DNA from 2 places in the Aliidongia sp. genome. Region 2 is predicted to be linked to the other one. Evidence: riboswitches for the same ligand, from Rfam matches in the RefSeq annotation. Region 2 holds a riboswitch; the other holds the start of a gene.
What was found. A riboswitch is a leader RNA that binds a small molecule or an ion and turns the genes downstream of it on or off. The one in region 2 is predicted to bind S-adenosylmethionine.

Region 1 (3,188 bases), on a different contig from region 2:
CGGCCGCTACTGAACTGGTCCAGGGTGGCCAGCTTGCGGGCGGCCAGGGTCGGTTCGACGAAGCCCGGCCGGTGGGCCAGCATGAAGCCGATCCGCCCCGTCACCGCCGCGGCATAGGACGTCACCAGGAATGCGTCGGGTCCGGTCGAATGATAGGCGACCAGCACTCGGTCGAAGCCCGCGGCCTCATGGGCCTGGGCGAATTGGCGGACATAGTCGCGATCGATCGTCGGGCCCGTCGCCGCGTGAATTTCGGATGCCTTTCGGGTCGCGATCATTCCGATGAATTCGACGGTCATGGGAATTTCCTCCAGTCAAAGGCCGAGGGCCGCGCGGCCGGCAGCAACGAGGACGCTGTCGCTCTGCGGCGTGTGGATCCGGCTGCACAACACGTCGCGATGATGGCGTTCGAGCGGGTTCGCTCGGCTGAGGCCGGGATTGCCGGCAAGCTCCATGGCGCGTTCGACCACGCGGACGGCGTTGTCGGTCACGGTGACCTTGATCTGGCCCGGTTCGATCAGGCCGAGCGCCGTGGGTTCGGCGCTGGCGCTTTCGATCAGCCGGCGGTTGATCCGCAGCAGGCGATCGATGTCGCCGACCGTCTCCTGGATGCGCGGCAGGGTGGCGAGCGATGCGCCGAGATTGCTGGGCACCCGGGCGTTCAGGTAGCCGGCCAGCCAGTCCTTAGCCGCCTCGGCCACCCCATTGTAGAGTGCCGCGATCACCAGGGTGTTCCAGGCGAGCCCGACCGGATCCGGCTGTGCCCATTGCGCGGGCCGGCGCAGGTCGACCGCATGGTGCGCCGGCACCAGAACGTCGGTCAGCACGATCTCGTGGCTGCCGGTCGCACGCATGCCCAGATGGTCCCAGGTTTCTGCGATCCACACGCCGGGGCTGTTCAACGGCACCAGCCAGAACCCAACCTGGGGGATCTCGCCGTCGGTCCGGGCCCAGACCAGGCCCCAGCGTAGGATGGAACTGCCGGTCGCGTAGATCTTGTGGCCGGTCAGCAGCCAGCCGTCGGCCGTACGCCGCGCGGTGGTCGCCGGCAACCCGCCGCGGGCCGGCGATCCCAACTCCGGCTCCACGCGCAGGGCGTTGATCAGTGCGACCTCGCCGGCGGCGGATGCGAGGCCGATCATGTCGGCGACGGGCTTCGGCCAACGGGTCGAGCGATATACCGTGGCGGTGTGAAGATAGTGCATGCCCAGGATCAGCGCGGTTGACGCGTCGCCGGTGGCGATCCGGCCGACGATCCGCGTCACCTCGCCCAGATCCGCCTCGGCACCGCCCAGCCGGGCGGGTACAGTCAGGCTCAACAGGCCGGCCGCCGCCAGCTTTTGGAAGTTCGCCCGTGGGATCGTGCCCTCGCGGTCATGCCCGGCCGCCCCCACCGCGAAGTCGCGGGCCAACGTCGTCGCCGCGGCGAACCGCTGGGCGGCCGCCGTTTCCAGTGACGCGGCGGGTCGGAGCAAGAGACTGTTCATCTTGCGATCCTTGGAAGGGATGTCTTTGGATTGGTGCGGATACGCGCGTCCGGAACCTCGTCAGCGGCGACAGCGGCGCGCGGGCTGGACCAGGGGTGGGCAGGTGCTGGCGAAACCGTTCCTGATAGTCATTGGGCGCTCCTGCCGTGGATCTCGACCGCGGGATCCGATGTCGTTCGGGGCAGCACGCCCCGCTTTAGCCGCATTTGTTAAGCGCCCGCAATCTGGTTGTTCAAATCGGCGCTGTTGATTAGATTAATTCACGAGATTTATATGTCTATTATGGGAAAAGCGCATATCAGACATGTTTATCGGCTCATGAAGCCGTTTTCGAGGCTTGGCTTCGGGTCTTTCTTGGTATCGCCAATATCCGTCATAGAGGAATTAAATCCAATATATTGACTCATCTCCGCCCTTCGCGAACGGTAGAGCCGACGCTGGCAAGGCGTCGATCTGCCACGGGGTTGGGACCATGTCGCAAATTGAAGAAAGCTCGGGCACCACAGACGGTGCGACCCTCTCGCGACGAGCGCTGTTGCGCTCGGCCGGTGCCGTCGGCCTGGCGGGTCCGCTGGGGTTGCTGGGCTCCCGGGTCTTCGCCGCGACGGATCCGATCGCTCGCGCGCCGATCTGTTCGGGCATCGAGCAAGTCGCGGATGCCTCGACCGGTGCCTTGAAGCCGCTCAAGCTGACCTGGAACGCCAATGCGATCTGCACCGTCGTGGTCCCGGCTGCGGATGCCCAGGGAATCTTCGCCAAGCACGGCTTGGCCGTGGAGATGATCAACTTCGGCGGCTCGACCGACCAGTTGCTCGAAGCCATCGCGACGGGTAAGGCCGATGCCGGCGTCGGCATGGCGCTGCGCTGGCTGAAGCCGCTCGAGCAGGGCTTCGACGTCAAGCTGACCAGCGGCATCCACGGCGGCTGCATCCGGCTGCTGACCTCGAAAAAGACCGGCATCACCGATCTTGCCGGCCTGAAGGGCAAGACCGTCGCGGTGTCCGACATGGCGAGCCCGGCCAAGAACTTCTTCTCGATCGTACTGAAGAAGCAGGGGATCGACCCGACCCGTGACGTCGAATGGCGGCAATATCCGGCCGATTTGCTGGCGCTGGCGATCCAGAAGGGCGAAGCCCACGCGCTGGCCGACGGCGATCCCAATACCTGGCTGCTGCGCAAGAATTTCGATCTGGTCGAGGTCGCGACCAATCTGTCGGGCGAATATCACGAACGCTCCTGCTGTGTGCTGGGCGTGCGCGGCAGCCTGATCCGCCAGGACCGTCCGGCGGCCGGCGCGCTGACCCGGGCGCTGCTCGAAGCCGGGGAATGGGTCGCGAACAATCCGGACGCGGCGGCCGGCATTTTCGCCAAATACTCAACCGCCTCCATCCAGGATCTCAGCCAGATGCTGCAGAGCCATACTCATCACCATCACCCGATCGGCAGCAGCTTCCGTCAGGAAATCGCCGCCTATACCGACGAGCTGAAGCGGGTGGAGGTGATCAAGCCGGGGACCGATCCCGACAAGTTCGCAGACAAGGTCTATGCCGATGTCCTCACTAGCTGACGCGCAGGTCGTCCGGCGGCCCCACGTCCGGGCTACGCGTTCGATCGGCTGGGGCGGCATTCTGGCCGGCCTGCTCTGGCTCGGTGCCGCGACCCTGACGGCACTTTGGCCGAATGCCGACGACTGGGCCTACA
Region 2 (3,188 bases):
TCCAAGTTCCATCGTGGTTCTCCTAGGGAATCGTTTGAAAATTTCCTTCTTCCGTCATGGCCGGGCTTGACCCGGCCATCCACGCGGATAGGGCGTGAACTCATCCGTCAAGTATCACTCAGGCGGCGAGGCGTGGATCCCCGGGTCGAGCCCGGGGATGACGGGTAGAGACCATAGCGAACGAAATCACGACGCCGCCCGTGCCGCATCGAGGGCGCGGTCGAGATCGCGGCCGAGGGCGGCTTCGCTTTCCAGCCCGATCGAGACGCGAACCAGGCCTTCGCCGATGCCGATGGCGCGCCGGTCGGCCTCGGGCAAGGCGCGGTGGGTCGTGGTCGCCGGATGGGTCGCCAGCGACTTCGCATCGCCGAGATTGTTCGAGATGTCGATGATCTCGAGCGCGTTCAGGAAGGCGAAGGCCGCGGCCTTGGAGCCGAGATCGAGCGAAACGAGCGTGCCGCCGGTCGTCATCTGGCGCCGCGCCAGCGCATGCTGCGGATGGCTTTCGAGGAACGGATAGAGCGTGCGCTTGGCGCCGCCATGGGCTTCGATCCGATGGGCGAGCTTCAGCGCGGTCTCGCTCTGGCGCTCGACACGCAGGGCCAGGGTCTCCAGACCCTTGACCAGGACCCAGGCGTTGAACGGGCTCAAGGACGGGCCGGTATGGCGCAGGAACGGCTGGAATTCGGTCTCCAGGAACGCCTTGTCGGCCAGGATGGCGCCGCCCATGCAGCGGCCCTGGCCATCGATGTGCTTGGTCGCCGAATAGACCACGATGTCCGCACCCAGACTGAACGGCCTCTGCACGATCGGGCTGGCCAACGCATTGTCGACCAGCAGCCGGGCGCCGCCGGCATGGGCGACGTCGGCAATCGCCTGCAGGTCGAGAAGCGCCAGGGTGGGGTTGGCCGGGGTTTCCAGGAACACGACCTTGGTGTTCGGGCGCATCGCGCTCGCCCAATCGGCCGGATCGGCGCTGTCGACGAAGCTGGTCTCGACGCCATAGCGCGGCAGCAGGTTGGCGATGATATAGAAGCAGGATCCAAACAGCACGCGGCTCGCCAGCACATGGTCGCCGGCCTTGACGCAGGCCAGCAGGCCGTTGAACACCGCCGCCATGCCGCTCGCCGTGGCATAGGCCATCTCGGCCCCGTCGAGGCCGGCCAGGCGTTGCTCGAACATATGGACGGTCGGATTGCCGTAGCGCGAATAGATGTAGCCGGGCTCTTCGCCCTTGAAGCGCGCTTCCGCCGCCTCGGCCGACTCATAGACGAAACCCGACGTCAGATAGATCGCCTCGGACGTCTCGCCGAAGGACGAGCGCGTCAGGCCGCCACGGACCAGTTGGGTTTCGAAGTCGAATTCTTCCACCGCGGGGATACTCCCGTTGCCATCGCGACCGGCCTTGGTGGAAGCGCCGCGCTGCCGCGGCTTTCCGACCTTTTAGCGATTTTTTACGTGGTCGCAAGCCGGCCGGCCCAAATTCCACGAGAACCCGCACCCTAGTCGCGGACGGTTTCCGACGCAAGCCCCGCTGAACGCGGCAGGATCCACATTTCAAGTGTGGGTCGAAATAAATTACACACGACCATATCGGAAAATGCATTTGACAGCAGCCGGCCGCCCCTTATCGTAGAGCCGTCAGCGCCGATTTGAGCTTGAGCTTGCGGGCGCTTTATAAGTACGGCTAAGCGTGGCGTTTCCCGCCTCGGATAGCTGCGGCGTTTTCCCTCAAGACCTTAGCAGGTTCGGATGGAAAGCCCGACCATCATGTCAGCACGAGGGAATTCAACAATGCCGAACTGGAAAAATCCCGAAACCCTGGCGCTCCATGCCGGCTATCGGCGCGATCTTGCGACCCACGCGGTCGCGGTGCCGATCTACCAGACCACTTCGTTCCAGTTTGACGATACGGCGCAGGCCAGCCGCCTGTTCGCGCTCGAAGAACTGGGCAACATCTACACGCGCATCATGAACCCGACGACCGCCGTGCTCGAAGAGCGGTTGGCGGCGCTCGAGGGGGGTGTCGCGGCGTTGGCGGTCGGCTCGGGCCAGGCCGCAGCCTTCATCGCGATCCAGAACCTCGCCCATGCCGGCGATAATTTCGTGACCTCAACCGACCTCTATGGCGGGACCTGGAACCTGTTCGCCAACACGTTCAAGACGCTGGGCATCGAGGCGCGCTTCGTCGACCCGGCCGATCCGGAGGCGTTCGTCCGGGCGACGGACGCCAAGACCCGGGCCTGGTTCGCCGAGACCCTGCCGAACCCCAGCCTGCGCGTCTTCCCGATCGGCGAGGTCGCAGCACTCGGCCGCAAGATCGGCGTGCCGCTGATCGTCGACAATACGGCGGCGCCGATCCTGGCCCGCCCATTCGATCACGGCGCCGCGATCGTGGTCCATTCGACCACGAAATACATCGGCGGCCACGGCACCTCGATCGGCGGCATCATCATCGACGGCGGCAATTTCGACTGGGCGGCCCATCCCGAACGCTTCCCCAGCCTGAACACGCCGGATCCGAGCTATCACGGTGCGGTCTGGACCGAAGCCGCGAAGCCGCTCGGCCCCGTCGCCTATATCTTGAAGGCGCGCGTCACCCTGCTGCGCGACATCGGCGCGGCGCTCAGCCCGTTCAACGCCTTCCAGTTCATCCAGGGGCTGGAAACCCTGCCATTGCGGATCAAGGCGCACGTCGCCAATGCCCGCTCGGTCGCAGACTATCTGGCGGAACACCCCAAGATCACCAAGGTGATCTATCCCGGCTTCGCGACCGGCGAGGACAAGCGCCGGGCCGACACCTACCTGAAGGGCGGACTGGGCGCGCTCGTCGGCTTCGAGCTGGCTGGCGGCAGCGAAGCGGGAAGACGCTTCATCGACAGCCTGGAGTTGTTCTATCATGTCGCCAACATCGGCGATGTGCGCAGCCTGGCGATCCATCCGGCCTCGACCACCCATGGGCAGCTGTCGCCGGAGGATCGCCTGAAGACGGGCGTCACCGAGGGTTATGTCCGCCTGGCCGTCGGGATCGAGCATATCGATGACATCCTGGCCGATCTCGCCCAGGCGCTCGAGCGCGCGTAACCGAAGGCCCGGAGGACTCCAGCCATGAAGCTTCACCTGACCGCCCTCGGCCTGCTCGGCGCGACCTTGCTGGCACTCTCGGCCCTGACCGCCCAGGCACGGGG

Region 1: linked by a shared signal. The riboswitch ahead of VGV37_RS10185 (acyl-CoA dehydrogenase family protein) and the one ahead of metZ (O-succinylhomoserine sulfhydrylase) in region 2 are both predicted to bind S-adenosylmethionine.

What each region holds. Positions count from the first base shown of each region.
Region 1 covers NZ_DASZBY010000058.1:13,197-16,384, forward strand. The annotation lists gene VGV37_RS10180 (LLM class flavin-dependent oxidoreductase) at 1-299, opposite strand, end outside; gene VGV37_RS10185 (acyl-CoA dehydrogenase family protein) at 315-1,487, opposite strand; SAM riboswitch at 1,662-1,741, opposite strand; gene VGV37_RS10190 (ABC transporter substrate-binding protein) at 1,960-3,054, shown strand; gene VGV37_RS10195 (ABC transporter permease) at 3,038-3,188, shown strand, end outside.
Region 2 covers NZ_DASZBY010000017.1:53,348-56,535, forward strand. The annotation lists gene VGV37_RS02830 (rhodanese-like domain-containing protein) at 1-12, opposite strand, end outside; gene metZ (O-succinylhomoserine sulfhydrylase) at 187-1,371, opposite strand; SAM riboswitch at 1,424-1,499, opposite strand; gene VGV37_RS02840 (O-acetylhomoserine aminocarboxypropyltransferase/cysteine synthase family protein) at 1,795-3,084, shown strand; gene VGV37_RS02845 (sulfate ABC transporter substrate-binding protein) at 3,109-3,188, shown strand, end outside.